2 regions of the Virgibacillus sp. FSP13 genome follow, and region 1 is predicted to be linked to the other one. Evidence: riboswitches for the same ligand, from Rfam matches in the RefSeq annotation. Region 1 holds a riboswitch; the other holds the start of a gene.
The links. A riboswitch is a leader RNA that binds a small molecule or an ion and turns the genes downstream of it on or off. The one in region 1 is predicted to bind preQ1.

Region 1 (10,151 bases):
TTCTTAAACCAGGTAAAAAAGAAGAAATAGTGAAGGCCATTCGTCGTGTGCAAAAGGAGATCTTACTAGAAAGACAGCAGCAGGAGGAGAAAACGCAGGCTAATCAGGTAATAAAAGAACATTTAATCATGAAACTGATAAAAAACCCGGTTGATTGTGATGCGATTACTATACAAAAACAGCTTTTTCCGACGATGAAAGGTGGGTATTTTCTTGTAATACAAACGGGCAGGGAGATTTCCCAACAGGAGCTCGAATATATACTAGAGAGGTTTATTGACAATTCCTTTCTCACTTATCATCAGGAGGATCAATACTTTGTTTGTATACTTTCCGCTGTAAAAATAGACAAGGCTGAGATATTGCAAGTTGCTAGAAGTGTTCACCTTGAACTTGCGGGTAATAGTTTTGTTGGAGCAGGACAAGCATATGCTTCGGTAGAGGATTTGCCAAAATCGTTTCAAGAGGCATTTACCGCCTGTTACCAGTTGGAAAAAGAGAATGATAGAAATTATGGATTTTTTGCAGAAAAAGACAGGCGTATGGATAATAAAAAATCGATGACAAGGTTAATGGAAATGGTTGAAAAAGGCAATGATCAAGAAGCTGTACGCGTTTATAAAGAATATCAACATTTTTTCGTGCCAAATGATCTCGATGAATTATACCTTCATATAAAAAGTATCATGATGGAACGGGAATTAGCTGTACCCGAGAGGGCCATATCTGAATTGGGGACAACGAAAGATTGGGAGAAGTTTATCAAGGTGTGTTGTTTACAGATACAAGAATACTATCAATCAAAGCAATACATTGAAAAGGCGAAAAAATTTGTACAGCAACATTTCCAGAATTCGATTACATTGGAGGAGACAGCAGCACATGTGAATTTAAGTCCTAATTATTTTTCTAATATGTTTAAACAGGAGTTTGGGACAACATTTATTGATTATGTTACAAAGGTACGGTTATATAAGGCTAAAGAGCTGTTGGAGGAAAACAACTATTCACTTAAAGAAATAAGTTATATGGTTGGCTATAAGGATCCCAATTATTTTAGCAGGGTATTTAAAAAACACTTTTCGGAGTCCCCGAAGCACTTTCTGCAGGGGATCTTAAAAAAATGAAGAGAATAGTAAATATGTACAGAAACTTTTTCCCTGTTGGCGAGCAATATTTTTTATACTATATGTAAGCGTTATCAAATAAAGGGGGAATAATTTGTGAAGAAATCGTATGGATTTTTATTACTCTTTGTATTAGCACTTGTCCTGGCTGCATGTAGCTCGGATTCATCGGGGGAATCTGATGGTGAATCAGACAACGACGGTAGCGATGGCGAAAATGCAGGCGGAGAAGTTGAAATTTTTAGCTGGTGGACGGGTGCCGGTGAAGAAGATGGCTTACTTGCTTTAATTGACTTGTTTGAAGAAAAACACCCGGACATTAAAGTGGAAAATGCAGCTGTTGCCGGTGGAGCAGGAACAAACGCCAAGGCAGTACTTGCGACAAGAATGCAGGGGGACGATCCACCATCAACATTCCAGGTTCATGGTGGAGATGAGTTGAACGAAGGTTGGGTTGCTGCCGGTAAAATGGAACCATTGAATGACTTTTATGAAGAAAATGACTTAATGGATAAATTTCCTGAAGAGTTAATTGATTTGGTGAGTCAAGATGGCGATATTTATTCGGTGCCTGTTGATATTCATCGTGGGAACGTTATTTTCTATAACAAGCAAGTGTTTGAAGAAAATGGAGTAGAGGTACCGACAACATTTGATGAGTTTTTTGAAGCGGCAGATAAATTACAAGATGCTGGGGTTGTTCCACTTGCATTAGGTGATAAAGAATCGTGGCCTGCTACACAGATTTTTGAAAATGTACTATTAGGTGTATTGGGACCAGATGATTACAAAAAGCTTTTTGAAGGTGAAATCGGTTTTGATGATAAACGTGTTAAGGATGCCGTAGAAAAATTTGACAAAATACTTGATTATGTGAATGAAGACCACGCTTCACGCAACTGGCAAGACTCTGCGCAATTAGTTGCAAATGGCGAAGCAGCAATGATTAACATGGGTGATTGGGCGAAAGGGTACTTTAATAATGATTTAGATCTGGAAACAAATAAAGACTTTGGATATTTTGCCTTCCCAAATACAGATGGTCAATTCACTATTATTACAGATACATTTGGCTTGCCAAAGGGTGTTGAGAATCCAGATGACGTGAAAGAATTCCTAAAGGTTCTTGGATCTGTAGAAGGACAGGATGCATTTAACCCATTAAAAGGATCCATTCCAGCACGGGTAGATGCGGATAAATCCAACTATGACGAGTATGGGAAGGATGCAATGGATGATTTTAATAATTCACGTCTAGTTCCAAGTCTTGCTCATGGTTCTGCAGCGTCTGAAGGATTTTTAACAAAAGCGAATCAAGCGGTAAATATTTTTGTTACACAAAGGGATGCGGACAACTTTATTCAAGCATTGAAAAACGCAGCACCAGAAATGTAAAAATACGAAGCTTGATGAGGCTGCCTCATAGTAAGGCAGCCTCATGTTTCTTAACCTCTTGTTAGGAGGATGTCATGTGGAGAGAGAAATTAAGATGAAACGTAAAAGGAGATTGACCAAAGATCAATGGACTGCTGTAGCCTTTTTAATACCGTCTATTCTATTGATTGTGATTTTCGTTTATGGGTTTATTGGCTGGACAGGATATGTCTCCTTAAGTAATTGGAATACATTAATACCGGATTTTTCATTTGCAGGACTTAAAAACTATATTTATTTATTCAACGATTTCCGGTTTCAGGCCGACTTAAGAAATACACTGTTTTTTACTATTCTCTTTATTGGTTTGGTGATCATTATGGGAATGGGTCTTGCTATATTAATAGATCAAAAATTAAAAGGTGAATCGATTTTTCGAAATATATTTTTATTCCCGATGGCCTTATCATTTATTGTTACTGGGGTCGTTTGGCAGTGGCTGTTAAATCCGTCGACTGGATTTAACCAATTCTTAAGCGTGGTTGGCATTGAACCAAAATGGTATACCGATACGAATATCTTAGCAGGTTTCCAATGGGGCAGTATTGAGTTTGGTTTGCCTGTAGCGATTATTGCAGTTGTTATTGCAGCAGTATGGCAGATGACCGGGTTCTCGCTAGCAATGTACTTGGCGGGGTTACGTGGAATTCCAGAAGAATTGAGAGAAGCGGCAAGAATGGATGGAGCGAGTGAATTTCAGGTCTATCGAAAAGTTGTATTACCAATGCTTATGCCGATTACAGTGAGTGTTATTATCATCATGGCACACATATCCCTAAAAATATTTGACCTTATTTATGCGATGACAGGTTCAGGTGCTAATTTCGTTACAGATGTACCTGGTGTATACATGTTTGAGACGACATTCAGAGGAAACTATTATGCAAACGGTGCTGCTATTGCAATTATCATGTTGCTTTTAGTTGCAATCTTTATCGTTCCTTACCTATGGAATAGTAGAAAGGGTGATAATTAATGGCAGCATTTAACATAGGGAAATTTTTTAAATATCTTATTTTGATAATTTTGGCGATCGTTTTTTTAATGCCAATTTATGTCATCCTTGTAACAAGTTTAAAACCTTTAGACGAAGTATCCCTTGAACAGATGTGGGAATTACCAACGTCAATCGATTTTAGTTCGTATGCTGAAGCATTTTCTAATTTGGCACCCAACTTTATGAATAGCGTATACCTAGTTGTACCGGCAACATTATTGTCTGCTTTGCTAGGTGCCATGAATGGATATGTATTATCAAAATGGAAGTTTAAAGGTTCTGAAACGATATTTACATTTATTTTATTTGGGATGTTCATTCCATATCAAAGTATTTTAATTCCATTGATCCAATTTTTACGTACCATTGAATTGTATAATACGATTCCCGGATTAATTCTTGCACACGTGGTATATGGGTTACCGATTACAACATTGATGTTCCGTAATTTTTACGCAAGTATTCCAGATACCATGATTGAAGCCGCTAAAATTGATGGAGCAAACTTCTTAGGGATTTTTAGACATATTATTATTCCTCTTTCTATCACAGGTTTTGTCGTTGTTGCGATTTGGCAGTTTACGAATATTTGGAATGAGTTTTTATTTGCTGTAACCATTACAACCTCGGATAAACAACCGATCATGGTTGCCCTGCAGAACTTATCTGGCAGTCAAATCGTGCAGTGGAATGTGCAAATGGCTGGTGCGTTAATTGCAGCCTTGCCAACGCTATTGGTTTACATCTTTTTAGGAAAGTATTTTGTTAGAGGATTATTGGCTGGATCTGTTAAGGGGTAGAATTATAACTTGTAAAATTGAAGGCATTATAAAAAAAGAAGGTCTCATAAGCCGTAAGTCATGATTAGAGCTTATGGGACCTTCTTTGAATAACCCTTCCTACTTACAATGCCTTCACCAAACCACCATCTACAACCAATGACTGTCCTGTCACATAAGTGTTTGCCTGCGAGCATAGATAAACAATCATATTTGCAAATTCTTGAGGTTCGCCATAGCGCTTAATTGGAATGGACTGTTCTGTTTTGGCTTTTAACTCATCCGGATTAATGTTTAACTTCTCCGCATTTATTTTATCTAATTTGGCAACACGATCAGTTGCAATTCTTCCTGGGCCAACGGTATTAATTAAAATGTTATCTTCTGCTAGTTCCTGAGAGAGGCTCTTGGAAAGACCAACAATCCCAGCTCGGAACGTATTGGATAAAATCAAATTATCCAGTGTTTGTTTAATGGAAGAGGAAGCAATGTTGACAATATGACCGCTTCGTTGTTTTTTCATATAGGGCAAAACATCTCGGATGGTTCGGACAAAGCTTAACAGGTTTAATTCAAACGCATCGTACCATGCTTGATCATCAAAATCGGTAAATAGCCCTGCTGGAGGACCGCCAGCATTGTTAACCAGTACATCGATCGTGCCATTTTTCTCCACTACTTTTTCGATTAATTGTTTGATGGAATCAGGTTTGGTAATATCGCAGACCGCATATTCCACGTTTTCATTTCCGGTTTCCTTCTGTATATCATTTTTCGCTTTATCCAATTCCTGTTCATTTCGACTGGAGATAAAGACATGTGCTCCTTCAGCCGCGAATAATTGGGCCGTTGCTTTTCCCAAGCCTTTGCTTGATGCCATTACAACAACTGACTTTCCTTGTAAACCTAAGTCCATAATGATTCCTCCTGTTAATATCGATAATTAGAAATATCTTAATATTAATTTATTGGAAATTCAAGTTGTGGAGGGAGGGTGATAGAATGGATTATAACTTTCTGTAACAAACAGTATCCCAACTCGTATCGTGCGTTCCAGGTCTTTTCCTGCTAAAATACAGATGAGGTAGTACACGCTAATTATGAAAAGGGAGAGTGAAAAAATGAAATTCGGTACCATTGGAACAAGCTGGATCACGGATACTTTTATTGATGCCGCAAACGAAGCAGATAATTTTAAGCTTGCAGCAGTCTATTCCCGCACGGAAGACAAAGCGAAGCAATTTGCTGAGAAACATGATGCACCACATTATTTCACGGACTTACGAAAAATGGCAGCGAGTAATGAACTCGATTGTGTATATATTTCATCGCCCAATTCCTTGCATTTTGAACAGGCTGTTTTATTTTTAAAGCATAAAAAGCATGTCATCTGTGAAAAGCCAATTTTTTCAAATACAACAGAGTTACAGGAAGCACATCGAATTGCTGAGGAAAATGAAGTCTATTTATTTGAAGCAATGCGGAATATCCATTCTCCTAATTTTTTACGTTTACAGGAGAATATGAAAGAAATAGGTACCGTCCGTAGTATGATGCTGCAACGTGTACAATACTCATCAAGATATGACAAATATTTAGCAGGGGAAGTTCCTAATATCTTCTCAGCTGAATTTTCCGGTGGTGCGATTGTTGACTTAGGCGTTTATCCACTTACTATTGCTGTGGCGCTATTTGGAAAACCGCAACGTGTTGCCTATTTTCCTGTGAAGCTAGAAAGTGGTGTTGATGGAAATGGCACTCTTGTTTTAGTGTATCCTGATTTTACTTGCACTATTGTTTGCTCGAAAATATCCAATTCCTATAATCCCAATGAAATTCATGGGGAAAAGGGCACGCTATTATTCGGTGATACTGGAACACTTACAGATCAAGCACTAATTAAAACCCATTCAGATGAAAAAGTTTTATTAGAGACTGTGGTTAATGACCATGACATGGTATATGAAATTAACCATTTTCGAAAAATCATTGAAACGGCAAATGATCGGGAATATAAAGCATTGAAAGAGTTAAGTTACTTAGTGCTTTCAATTACGGAAGAAGCGCGTAAACAAAGTGGCATTGTTTTTGCTGTTGAAAGATAATGTTGAATTGACATAACACTATGCCCACTATATAATAATTGGTGATAAATGGGAGAGGTTCTTAGCTTAAACCCTCTATAAAAAACTAAGGACAGATGATGCGATTAAAAGACCATGTGCCTTAGGCCGTGGTCTTTTTACATGATTGGGAGGTATATAAATGGCGGGAAGACGAGACGATGAACTACCAGATATTACGCTTTTAGGCAGCCAGGGAACAACATATGAATTTGACTATACACCAGAAGTTTTAGAGACATTTGATAATAAGCATCCAAACCGGGACTATTTTGTAAAATTCAATTGTCCAGAATTTACAACATTGTGTCCGAAAACAGGGCAACCAGATTTTGGTACGGTCTACATTAGCTACATACCTGGTGAAAAAATGGTGGAAAGTAAATCATTAAAATTATATTTATTCAGTTTCCGAAATCATGGCGATTTTCATGAAGACAGTATGAATATTATTATGAACGATCTTATTGAACTGATGGATCCGCGGTATATCGAAGTGTGGGGGAAATTTACACCGCGCGGAGGTATTTCGATTGATCCGTATTGTAATTATGGAAAGCCTGGAACAAAATTTATGCAAATGGCCGACCATCGGATGATGAATCATGATTTGTATCCGGAGAAGATAGATAACCGCTGAGTATCGTTTGATGAGCTGAAAAAGAAGAGAGAGCTAAGTTGGAAACATAATGTAAGGGGACGTCATACCAAATTGGGTGGCGTCTTTTGTTGATCTAACAGAATTCGATTAGCAGGAAGTCGCCGGACGGGAGCGGAAAATCGCCGGAAGAAAGCGAAAGTCGCCGGAAGAAAGCGAAAGTTGCCGGAAAAAAGCGGAAAGTCGCCGGAAGAAAGCGAAAAGTCGCCGGAAGAGAGCGAGAAATCGCCGGACAAAGGCAGAAAGTCACCGAAAATACCGCCCAAAACCGCCGAGAAACTACTATGAGTGTAGTTGCTCGGCGTTTTGCGTCATCTTTACTGTTGGTTTTATTTACAAAAACAATCATCTGCGCTACTTTTTCCCAGTTGCAATATTTAGATTAAAAAAGGTAATAAATTTTATAACGGCACATATGGATTAAAGTAGAGTTTTAAATCTTACAACAGGGCGGGTGATCAGATGGATAAAGATAAAGATAGAAATAAAAAGCCGACTGACGGCAACCCAAAAGATGAGCAACTAGAACAGTACCGCCGCAAAAATACGGGCCCAGGCGAAAAGCTGACAAGTGATGCAGGTTTAAAAATTTCAAATGACAGATGGTCGTTGAGGGCGGGAAGACGCGGTCCAACGTTATTTCAAGACTTCCATTTTTATAAGAAACAATCCCATTTTAACCGAGAACGGATACCGGAAAAAGTGGTTCATGCAAGAGGTGACGGAGCATATGGTGAATTTGAGTTATATAAATCCATGGGCCATGTCACAAGAGCACACTTTTTGCAGGAGCCAGGATGCAAAACACCAGTATTTGTTCGATTCTCTAATTTTATAGGAAGTAAAGGTTCTAAAGATACAGCAATCGATATACGTGGTTTTGCAACCAAGTTTTATACCCAAGAAGGAAATTATGATATGTTGGCACTCTCATTTGCTATCTTCTCTATTATGGATGCCATGAAATTTTCAGATTTTACGCATATGGCTAAGCCGAATCCGCGTACGGGAGTCCCACAAGCCACTGTTGCGCACACGAATAGCTGGGATTACGTCGCCAATAATCAAGAAGTTGCGCATTTCATAATGTGGCTGATGTCCGGTCGGGGCCGTCCGAGAAGCTGGCGAATGATGGAAGCTTGGCCGGTCAATACGTTCCGATTTATCAACCAACAGGGGAAATCAACTTTTGTCCGATTTGTATGGAAACCTGTTCTTGGGGTTCATTCATTGCTACTTGATGAAGCGAATATTATCGGAGGTGTAGATCCAGACTTCCACAGGCGAGATTTACATGAGGCCATTGAATGCGGTGCCTATCCGGAATATGAATTAGGTGTGCAGTTGATCGCTGAAGAAGATGAATTCAAATATGACTTTGACATTCTAAATGATACACAATTCTGGCCGGAAGAAGTCGTCCCTGTTGAAATCATTGGTAAAATGACGTTGAATCGACTCGTTGATAATCATTTTGCAGAAGAAGAACAGTCTTCATTTGACCCGGCAACACTTGTTCCAGGAATTGATTTCTCCAATGATCCTGTTCTACAGGGAAGGTCCTTTGCTTACAGGGATACAGATTATCATCGACTTGGAACGGGAAATATTAATGAAATACCTGTTAATAAACCTATCGTCGAAACAAACTTTAACCAACGACAAAGCGATGTGCGCCATCGGATTGACGTTGATTCCGTAAACTATCATAAAAATTCGTTAGCCGGCAATACTCCTGCAGAGACTCCCCCTGAAGAAGGTGGATACGCGCATTATCCAGAGAAAGTAGAAGGGCATAAAACGAGAGAACGCCCAAGCGAATCGTTCTATGATTTCTTTTCCCAGCCAAGACTTTTCTGGAACAGTATGACATCTGTCGAGAAACAACACATTATAGAAACATTCAGCTTTCACCTTGGATATGTAAAAAGTAAATCTGTTAGGCAACAAGTTGTCGATATGTTTGTCAACGTTGATAAGGAGATGGCATGTATCATTGCCGACAATGTTGGTGTAGAACGTCCAAAGGGTTCAAATGTCCCGATTACGAAGAGTTCCCCAGCGGTTTCTATGGCAAATACTCCACATTATGCATACACACGAAAAGTTGGGGTATTAATTGGCAATGGATTTAACGGTGAGGAGGTAAAAAGTGTTCTTAACACCTTGAAGCAATATGGGGTATTTATAGAGATTATTAGTGAAAATCTTGGCATGGTTACTGGGGATGATGGCACAAAAATTGAAGTTGATAAGCCTTTTGTTTCAACATATCCTGTCCTCTATGACTCTACTTATGTTGTTGGTGGAAGAACTGAAAATCAAGCAAAATTCAATCAGCAAATTTTGCATTATGTAAGTGAACAATACAAACACTATAAACCAATTGGTGTTGCAACGACAGCCCAGTCTTATATTAAATCAACAGAAGGAAATAACTTGGCCGGGGTCGTTTTTGCTGCAAACAATCCAAACTTTGGAAAAGATTTTGTCTCCGCAATCGCTCATCAACGTTTTTGGGATCGAACATAGTTAAAAATTCCCTCGATTTATTGAAATATAAATCTAGATAGAGAAGAGAGCAGCACTATTTTGGATGCTCTTTTCTTATGTATTCTTAATGCAAGCTAATAGATTTACAGTTCTTTACCATGATATTTTTGTTTAAGAGGTTGTTCAAATAGTCACCAAATAATAAGCGGCCAATCTCATCGTTGGCTTGCTTCTAATTTGGCAACCTTTTGAACACTCACTTTAAGGTAAAATAATTTGAGATAAATGTTCTAAAACTTTAATAGACAAATACATTTTGATCTAAAAAGGTTTGACTTCGGTTTGAATATTTGGTAAATTATTAATAATAAGATTATGATTGACTGCTAAATCTAATTGACTCTACTGATGAAGTGGAGCAAGACCTTGGATTAAAACCAGTTAATATAGGTAGAGAGAGTATGCTTATTTGATCTGCCTGTATTGCTGGTTTTTTGATTTACGAAAACTATTTTGAATAAAAGGGGGATTCATATTGGA
Region 2 (10,151 bases), on a different contig from region 1:
ATATGTTGCACCAGGAAATGAAGCTTCTTTCCATTTAGCGATAAGTTCACCAGAAATTTGTGCATGGTTGTCTTGTTCGATCATAACAAAATTCTCGGCACGTTCACGTACAATCATGGAGATCATCCTTTCAACTGTAGTTTGATTTTAGTATACAGAAATATGGCCTTCTCTTATAGTATTGAGCTATATCAAATGAATTGACATGATTCAGTGGGAGAAGTATAATTACTTACATAAAGTAATTTAATAACAAAATGTAATTAAAGATAATTAGTACGGAAGGGACGTCAAACAATGGAAAAACAATTTTTCAAAAAGCCAGCAACTTATGTCGGGGAAGTTTCAATTAATGTAACCGATTTGGAACGTTCTTTAACATTCTATAAATCTATTGTTGGGTTCAAGGTGCTTGAACAAACAGAACAAAGGGCAGTATTAACAGTGAACGGAGAAACATCATTATTAACATTGGAACAGCCTGATGATGTTGAGCCAAAAGCTGGGAGAACGGCTGGACTCTATCATTTTGCGATTCTGTTACCAACGCGTGCAGATTTATCGGCGTTTTTGCGACATATTATTCGGGCAGGCGTTCAGTTAGGAGCAGCAGATCATTTAGTTAGTGAAGCAATATACTTTTCCGACCCAGATGGGAATGGTATTGAAGTGTATCATGATCGTCCATCATCTGAATGGAGCTGGTCGAATGGTAAGGTTTCCATGGCGACCGAACAACTTGATGGAGATAGTATTCTTGCTGAAAGTGATCAGGAATGGGACGGGTTGCCGGAACAAACAGTAATGGGTCATATCCATCTTCATGTAAATGATTTACAAAAAACAAGGGAATTCTATATAAATGGCCTGGGATTTAACGTTGTAACAACATTTCCAGGGGCATTATTTATATCAACAGGAGGATATCATCATCATATCGGTTTAAACGTATGGAATGGAGTTGGAGCGCCAATTCCAGCAAAAAATAGTGTTGGGCTAAACTATTTTACACTTGTTTTTCCTGATGAGGAATCTAGAACACGTGCCGTTGAGCGATTGCGACAAGTTGGTATCCCTATAACAAATGAGCAAGATTATTATGTGGCTGAGGATCCATCTGGGAATGTTATTCGGTTGTGGGTGGACTGAAAGCGGGAAGTCGCCGGATGAAAGCGGAAAGTCGCCGGATGAGAGCGAAAAGTTGCCGGATAAGAGCGAAAAGTCGCCGGATGAAAGCGGAAAGTCGCCGGATAAGAGCGAAAAGTCGCCGGATGAGAGCGGGAAGTCGCCGGATAAGAGCGAAAAGTCGCCGGATGAGAGTGGAAAGTCGTACCCCAAATAAGGAGCCTGCTAAACTAGAACAGGTTCCTTCCTTTTATTTTAATTGGAAATACACCTGATTTATTCAAGTGAAGGTAAACAAATGGAGGGCGGTATTCCTGTGTATATTAGTAACATAAGTGTATAATTTAATAGTGAATTGAAATCCTAGGGTAAGCGTGTAAGGACTTTAATTGATTGGTTTATGGATTGTATATGGGTCTATTGGCAAGCGTAAATAGGGAGGTATTTTTTTGAAAAGCAGATTAATGGAAATGCTAGATGCACGTAAAAATGAAATGATTGAAATTCGCCGGTATCTACATGAACATCCTGAATTATCCTTTAAGGAAGAAAAAACGGCCCAATATATTGCCGATTTCTATCAAGGAAAAGATGTAGAAATAGAGCGAAATGTTGGGAATGGTTATGGCATTATTGTCACGATAAATGGCGAAAAATCTGGTAAAACAATTGGACTCCGGGCAGATTTCGATGCACTGCCAATTACCGAGGAAACGGATGTAGCGTTTAAATCAAAAAATGAAGGTGTCATGCATGCATGCGGTCATGATGCACATACAGCTTATCTATTAATTCTTGCTGATTGTCTAATCCAGTTAAAAGATGAGATTCCGGGGACAATTAAGGTCATTCACCAGCATGCAGAAGAGGTTCCGCCCGGTGGAGCAAAAAGTATTGTTGAATCTGGCCGTCTGGATGATGTTGATAACATTTTTGGTATCCACGTGCTACCAATGGGAAAAGCGGGTATTGTTGGCTATCATAGCGGCTATTCTTTTAACGGAAGGACCTATTTTAAATTAAAAATTCAAGGTGTTGGCGGCCATGGTTCTTCTCCTCACCTAGCGAATGATTCCATTGTAGCAGGTGCACATTTTGTTACAGCCGTTCAAACCATTGTTAGCCGTCGATTAAATCCATTTGACGCAGGAGTTGTCACGGTTGGTTCGTTCGATGGAAAAGGAACATTCAACGTTATTAAAGATAGCGTGGAACTTGAAGGTGATATACGGTACGCGGATGAAGAAATTCAAAAGGTCATTGCCGATGAATTTCAACGGATTGTAAGAGGGGTTGAAGAAGAATTTGGTGTAAAATGTGACCTCACGTATACCGCTGATTATCCGCCATTATACAATGACCCTGAAATAACTGAAATGGTTGCACAAAGTTTACAACGTCTGGATGATAAAGATATAACGGAAGTAAAGGAATTTCCAAAGATGGCACCGTCAGATGATTTTGCTTACTATTTGGAAAAAATCCCTGGCTGTTATTTTTACATTGGTTGTACACCAAAAGGAGTGGAAGAACCATATTTTAATCATCATCCAAAATTTGATATTGATGAAGATGCCATCCTTGTTGCGGCGAAATCGGTTGGACAAGTTGTGTGTAGTTATTTTGGGTTAGACCAAAATTGAAAACAGTAAAGGAAGTAGCCTCAGCAGTTTGCGTTGCAAGGCTGCTTCTAAAAAAGTAATGAGAACACTTGTTTTTAATTAGAATAATGTAGTATATTAGAAGTAGAAAAACACCTCGGTCATTCCTCTAAAAAAATCTCCAAAGGAAGTGTTATAATGGCACTAACGACACTAGTGCGCGAAGATTCCTCCCAGTATACCTATCATGATCACTTATTTAAAGAATTAATCCACACATTTTTTGCAGAATTCTTAGAATTATTTTATCCAGAAGTTCATCGACATGTTGATTTTTCTGCTATTAAGCCGTTATCAGAGGAAGTATTTACTGACCTGTTCAAGGGAAACAGCAAGAGAGCAGATATTGTGATTGAAACAAAGCTTAAGGGAGAAGACACACTAATTATTATTCATGTGGAACCACAGAGCTACGGGCAACCAAATTTCCATGAACGGATGTATCATTATTTCAATCTTTTATATAATAAATACAGAAATCCAATTTTACCCATAGCCGTTTTCAGTTACGATGAAAAACGAAATGAAAAAGATGAATTTACGATTGAATTTCCATTCTTTCATGTTTTGACATTTAATTTTTTGATGTTAGAGCTAAACAAAGAGAATTGGCGGGATTATATTGAATTAAATAACCCGATCGCAGCAGCTTTGCTAAGTAAAATGGGTTACTCCGAGGAGGAAAAAGTTCAAGTTAAAATTGAATTTTTGCGAATGATGACTAAGATGGAATTAAATCCAGCTAAAAGTAGGCTTATTATTGGATTTTTTGAGGAATATTTAAAATTGAATAAAAATGAGGAGGGAAAGGTAATGGAAGAGATTAAGCAAATGGATGAATCGGAGGAAATTATGAAATTACCAATTTCCTGGGAGGAAAAGGGTAGAGAAGAAGGGAGAAAAGAAGGGAAAAAAGAAGGGAAAAAAGAAGGGAAAGAGGCTGCAAAAGAGGAAATTGCTATTGGAATGCTCAAAGAAGGGGCTTCAATTGAGTTTATAGCGAAAGTTACACGGCTTGATAGAGCTAAAATTGAATGTTTAAAGGAAAAGATTTAACACAAAAACATCCCAAGATTTTTTGACTTGTTTGTCTTGGGATGTTTTTGTGTACGTATATCCTCTATTTTTGTATTCGGATGAAAAAAAGCTTTTTTTAGTGCCATTGTTATGAAATAAAAAGAGAATTCACCCCCCTAGTGAACTCTCTTTTACGTCCGTTCAGTTAAATTAATTTATCAAACTTCACACGCTTATTAAGGGCATACATGATTGGCATCCCTACTGCCATTACAACAAATTCGCCGATAGCTGTTGTCAACCATGTAAATAAAAATGGTGCTCCGAAAGCTAGGCTTAGTTCCCAGGCAATAATAAACATGGTAAATGTGAAGACAAGTGTGTTGATAATCATTAAAAGCCATTTGTTTTTAATGTAACGCGCAATTATAATCGTAATCAATAGTGAAATAATGGATTGCGATACCCCAAAAACGAGATCGTACATACCTAATGGTGAAAAAAAGAAATTAGATAAAAAAACGCCTAATACAATTCCGAAAATGTACTTTTTGTTAAAAACTACAAGGTGATTCAGCACTTCTGGGACACGGAATTGGATATTAGTAAATCCAAAAGGTTGGATTAGTAACGACACTGCTATATATACTGCAGCCAGCAAGCCGTTTGTGACTAGCGTATTTACTTTCATATTTTATTCTCTCCTTAGTTTTTTAACGTGGGATGGTTTCGAACCACGTGTCTGAAAAGCAACTATTTCATTATAAAACTTTATCGAGTAAAATCAATAGGGAAGAGCTTATAAAAATAATTACATTTTCATTTATATAGTACCAGGTGTTAATATCTTATGTTAAAATGATTGTATAAGTAGCAGACCTTAAGATAGATGGGAGAGGTGAAGATACATGTATTATTTCGCTGCGTATCTTTTAAAAATAATATTAAGTCTATTTGGAAGCATAAAGATATATAAAAAAGAAAATCTGCCACAAAAGGGTGGTTATGTTATAGCCTGTACACACACAGGCTGGGTAGATATATTATGGCTTGGCATTTCTGTGTTACCGACAAAAATACATTACATGGCCAAAAAAGAGCTGTTTCAAAACGGCCCATTAAAATGGTTGATGAACAAACTAAACGCATTTCCAGTTGATCGTGAAAACCCAGGACCAAGTTCGATTAAAATTCCACGTAAATTGCTGTCAAAAGGCGAGGTCGTTGGTATATTTCCAAGTGGAACTAGAACAAGCGAGGAAGTTCCGTTAAAAAGAGGAGCTGTAACCATCGCCGCTCATTCTAAGGCCCCTATTATTCCAGTTGCATATGTTGGGCCTAATAATTTCAGTGATTTATTTAAGCGCAAAAAACCTCGTATCATTTACGGTGAGCCAATATATTTATCAAAAGAGTTACCTAAAAAAGAGGCATTGGAAATAATGATGGATGACTTAAATGATGCTTTAAACAAGTTGAAACAAGAGCTAATGACTTATCAGAAATAAGAAAACCCTGTTGCAACAAGCAGCAGGGTTTTTCAGCTTTTGGCTCAACCATAGGAAGGAATGGCCAAAATGCTTTACATCCCGTAATGTTAAATGATGAGTATGGACCTTTTTTATGAAGAGGAGCCGTGTTTGATTGCTCCTTTTTTCTGTGTACTGCCTTTACCTGAAAGGAACCAGCCGATTATAGCAATAGCAAGTAGGATTCCCCAGAAAGTAAACTTCCACCCAGTACTATGGGAAAAGTCTTCAGGTAATAAGCTGACTGCCGGGTGTGCTAAGGTAATAACAGCAAGTTTTACCCCTACCCATGCAACGATCAGGTATGCGGTTGTTTCTAAGCCTGGTCGCTTGTCAAGCAATGTAACAAACCAGGTTGCAGCGAATTTAATTAATATTAAACCAGCTATTCCTGCGATGACTACAATTGCAAATTTCCCTCCGTCCATTCCACCAAACTGTGGTATTGGTGTTTCAGGAAGTGCCATAGCTAGTGCAACAGCTGCCAGAATAGAATCAACCGCAAAGGCTAGATCAGCAACACCAATTTTAGCTACGGTGGACCAGAAGCTATTACCAACAGGGACCTTTTTCTCCTTTTCTGAACCAAAATATTTTCCGATTACATTCTTTGCGCCCAAGTAAATAAGGTATGCAGCGCCGATTGCTTGAACCTGCCATACATTTACTAGAAAGGATATCGTGAATAGCGCCGCGAATCTGAAAATAAACGCACCGATAATACCATAGTTTATAGCACGTTTTTTTTCCTCGTCCGGTAAGTGTTTAGCTATTACTGCCAGAACGAGTGCGTTATCAGCAGACAGTATCCCCTCTAATCCGATTAATACTAATAATGTCCATCCATACTCAAGCCAAAGTGATTCCACATCGACTTCTCCCTTCTGTAAATAAAAAATAGAGGCTTTTACCAGTTAATGTGGTAAAAGCCTCTAGAAAAATACAAGACCTTTACCACATTGGCAAAGGTCTTGCTAACAACGCCGTAAGTTGCCAGTAAAGCCGAGAGTGTAATACTCTGTAATGACGACTTTACAGTTAAAGCTACTCCCCTTTGAAAATCTACTTTTATTAAACCATGTTACGAGTAATCTGTCAATGCTAACCTATCTTTGGAAATAGACGAATAGCTCAGATGTTAGCGATTTTAAAGTGGGAAAGGATAACATAGGATAACATTTTTAACATAACATTCCATTTGAATTCTGCAAGCAAAATCCCTTTATTGTCGTGTTCCTTTTATTTTGCTCGTGGTGTACTTTCAAAGTCAACTTTTTTATGGGTTCCATCACAAAATGGTTTGTTCGAGGAATGTCCACAACGACACAATGAAACCGCCTTTTTTGTTTGGAAAGTGTTTCCTTCCGCATCTGCTACTTCAAAAGAGCCAGTAACAACATAGGGGCCATTATCGTTTACCTTGATATTTGCTTCTGCCATTCTTATCACCTCCTTTATCTAGTTTATACAAAAACATGATAAACAAAACACAATTTAAAATTTTGGGAAAATAATCCTCGTCTATATTTTGTCTGTAGAGTTTGGCATCTGTCAAGGAGTTATTTTCGACAAAGATTTGGGCAATACCTCGCTTAAAACATAATTTCCTTGTGTCATGGAATACTATACAAAACGAAAATTAAAGGAGGCATCATACAAATGAAAGCTTCAGATTTGTTTGTGCGCTGTTTGGAGCAGGAAAATGTTGATTACATTTTCGGTATCCCCGGGGAGGAAAATACAGATCTCGTTGATTCGTTGATTGGCACTAATATTGAGTTTATTGTTGTCCATCATGAACAGGCGGCTGCTTTCATGGCAGATGTGTATGGTCGCCTAACAGGAAAGCCTGGTGTTTGTTTGGCAACGCTTGGTCCTGGCGCGACAAATTTGTTAACGGGAATTGGGGATGCTTATCTTGATTATGCTCCTGTTGTGGCAATCACAGGGCAGGCAGGGCTTGAACGAATTCATAAAGAATCACATCAAGCTGTTGATATTATTGGTGTTTTTGAAGAGATTACAAAATGGAATCAGCAAATCCGTGTTCCTCATACAATACCTGAAATTATTCGCAAAGCATTTAAGCAAGCGGTTCTCGATAAACCTGGTGCAACCCATATAGAACTACCGGAGGATATTGCTATGACGGATACAGAGGGTGAGGCATTACCGGTCACACCAATCCCAATATCCCGGCCAGCTGAAGATGAGGTCAAAAAGGCGGCAGAAATTATAAACAAAGCTAAAAAGCCAATTATTCTAGCAGGAAACGGTGTTATTCGAGATGGTGCAACGGAAGCACTAAGAGAATTTGCTGAGGCTAAAAATATTCCGGTTGTAAATACATTTATGGCTAAAGGTGTCTTACCTTCTGACCATCCATTAACACTGTACACGGTAGGAATGCAGGCAAAAGACTATGTGTTGTGCGGGTTTGACCGTGCGGATGTCATTATCACCGTGGGGTATGATTTTGTCGAGTATTTGCCAAAGTATTGGAATGATGAGGCTATGAATCCAATCGTTCATCTGGATACATTACCTGCTGAAGTCGATGCCTATTATCCAGTAGAAAGTGAATTGGTCGGCGATGTAAAGGAGGCATTGAAAGCTTTAGATTCTTACGTAGAGGAAAAAGAATTATGGCCGGAAGTGAAACAGCTAAAGTCTCAACTTGTTGAAAAGCTTCATGCTTCTGATGAGATTTCGGGAAGCCCTGTTAAACCTCAGCGAATTATTGCGGACATAAAAAAGGCTGAGGAAGGTGAGGCAATTATTATTTCTGATGTTGGTGCGCATAAAATGTGGGTTGCTCGTATGTATCAGCCGGAAAAACCAAACCATACTATTATTTCAAATGGATGGGCATCAATGGGAATTGCAGTCCCTGGAGCAATAGCGGCAAAACTGGCAAATCCGGATAAGCCGGTTGTTGCTGTTACTGGTGATGGTGGTTTTCTTATGAATGGTGTTGAATTAGCAACCGCAAAACGACTTGGACTGGCCTTTGTAATTGTTATTTTCCATGATGCCAAATATGGGTTGATTGAGTGGAAGCAGCTGAACAAGTATGATCGCGCAAATGCGATTGAATTTACAGATCCCAATTTTTTAACATTTGCCGAAAGCTTTGGATGTAAGGGAATCAGGGTGAAGCATTCAGATGACTTACTACCAGCGTTAGAAGAGGCATTGACCAGTGACAACATTGTCATTGTTGATGTTGATGTAGATTATTCGGAAAACGTAGAGCTATCAAAAACACTTGGTGATTACATTTGTAAACTATAGCGGAATATCCAATTCTACTAATAACTAACGAACCGGATACATCATTCGACAAAATCCGGGAAGTGACAGGCACTAAAAGGAGGAAACTAAAGATGACGAAGGAATGGCAATTATGGATTGGTGGCAAATGGCGAGAAGCAAAATCGTATGAGCCATTAAAGAATCCACATACCGAAGAGGAACTTGCTCAAATTGGACAGGCAGAGCCAGAAGACGCTGTAGAGGCTATCGTGGAAGCACATGCAGCTTTTCAGAAATTTAGATCGTATCCGGCACATGCACGTGCCAAAATTTTAGCCAAAGTTGCGACGATCATGGAAGAGCGCGCTGATGAATGTGCGAAGATCATTGCAATGGAAGGTGCAAAGTCAATCCGGAATGCACGTGAAGAGATAAGTCGTACTGTACAAACATATCGCTTTGCGGCAGAGGAGGCGAAGAGTAATTATGGTGAACGGATTCCAATGGATGCAGCAGAAGGGGGAGAGAATCGCTTTGGCTTCACAATACGAACCCCAATTGGTGTGGTGACTGCTATTACTCCGTTTAACTTTCCATTTAATCTTGTTGCACATAAGGTAGGACCTGCAATTGCAGCGGGAAATTCAATCGTGCTAAAGCCTGCTGAACAGACACCATTAAGTTCATTGTTTCTTGCGGAGGTTTTTAAAGAGGCCGGCCTTCCAGATGGTGTGCTGAACATTATTCCGGGGAAGGGAGATGTATTGAGTGAAGCGTTAACTACTCATCCCTATGTGAAAAAGGTGACATTTACAGGAAGTGTAGAAGTTGGTCACATTATTCAGCAGCAAGCTGGCTTCCGCAAACTAACCCTTGAGCTTGGATCGAATTCTCCTTTTATTATTGATGAAGGAGTAGATATTGACAAAGTTATTGAGCGTAGTGTAATGGGTGCATTTTCATACAATGGGCAAGTGTGTATATCTGTTCAGCGCATTTATGTCCATCAATCACTATACGAAGAATTTCTGGAACGGTTTGTCACTCGGACGAAGCAACTTGTAGTTGGTTCTCCATTGGATGAAAAATCAAATATAACAGCGGTTATTTCAAAAAAATCATTAGAACGTTTGCAAAGTTGGTTAGATGAAGCGGTTGAGGAAGGCGCGAAAATTGAATGTGGTGGAAAAGTAAAAGGAAATGTGATGAAACCAACCGTTCTGACAAATGTAAATCGTGATTCGAAAGTATCCCGTCTTGAGGTTTTTGGGCCAATCGTTTGTATTTTCCCATTTGATACATTGGATGACGCGATTAATGAGGCAAATGATTCGAGATATGGATTGAATTCAGGCGTCATGACACCAAGTCTTGAACGCGCCTTTTATGCAGCGGAGCGTTTGGAAACAGGTGGTGTTATCGTGAATGATATTCCAACATATCGGATTGACAACATGCCTTATGGCGGTTGGAAAGACAGTGGTGTCGGTAGAGAAGGTGTTAAATACGCGATGGAAGAAATGATGGAGCAAAAATTTATTAGCTTTAAGACTGGTGATCAATA

Region 2: it holds a riboswitch for preQ1, as region 1 does, so the genes downstream of both, ACW2QC_RS11620 (QueT transporter family protein) here and queF (preQ(1) synthase) in region 1, are expected to answer to the same signal.

The regions. Positions count from the first base shown of each region.
Region 1 covers NZ_JBSVKG010000003.1:132,064-142,214, forward strand. Annotated here, with positions in the region: gene ACW2QC_RS04435 (response regulator) at 1-1,127, shown strand, start outside; gene ACW2QC_RS04440 (ABC transporter substrate-binding protein) at 1,224-2,522, shown strand; gene ACW2QC_RS04445 (carbohydrate ABC transporter permease) at 2,617-3,537, shown strand; gene ACW2QC_RS04450 (carbohydrate ABC transporter permease) at 3,606-4,358, shown strand; gene ACW2QC_RS04455 (SDR family oxidoreductase) at 4,462-5,253, opposite strand; gene ACW2QC_RS04460 (Gfo/Idh/MocA family protein) at 5,459-6,442, shown strand; PreQ1 riboswitch class I at 6,491-6,537, shown strand; gene queF (preQ(1) synthase) at 6,603-7,100, shown strand; gene ACW2QC_RS04470 (hypothetical protein) at 7,163-7,384, opposite strand; gene ACW2QC_RS04475 (catalase) at 7,581-9,650, shown strand; gene ACW2QC_RS04480 (aminotransferase family protein) at 10,147-10,151, shown strand, end outside.
Region 2 covers NZ_JBSVKG010000012.1:5,609-15,759, forward strand. Annotated here, with positions in the region: gene ACW2QC_RS11595 (DUF3891 family protein) at 1-117, opposite strand, end outside; gene ACW2QC_RS11600 (VOC family protein) at 298-1,149, shown strand; gene ACW2QC_RS11605 (hypothetical protein) at 1,167-1,400, shown strand; gene ACW2QC_RS11610 (amidohydrolase) at 1,575-2,768, shown strand; gene ACW2QC_RS11615 (Rpn family recombination-promoting nuclease/putative transposase) at 2,925-3,842, shown strand; gene ACW2QC_RS11620 (QueT transporter family protein) at 4,009-4,494, opposite strand; PreQ1 riboswitch class I at 4,503-4,547, opposite strand; gene ACW2QC_RS11625 (lysophospholipid acyltransferase family protein) at 4,712-5,311, shown strand; gene ACW2QC_RS11630 (TerC family protein) at 5,425-6,201, opposite strand; gene ACW2QC_RS11635 (CDGSH iron-sulfur domain-containing protein) at 6,572-6,772, opposite strand; gene ACW2QC_RS11640 (acetolactate synthase large subunit) at 6,992-8,626, shown strand; gene ACW2QC_RS11645 (aldehyde dehydrogenase family protein) at 8,719-10,151, shown strand, end outside.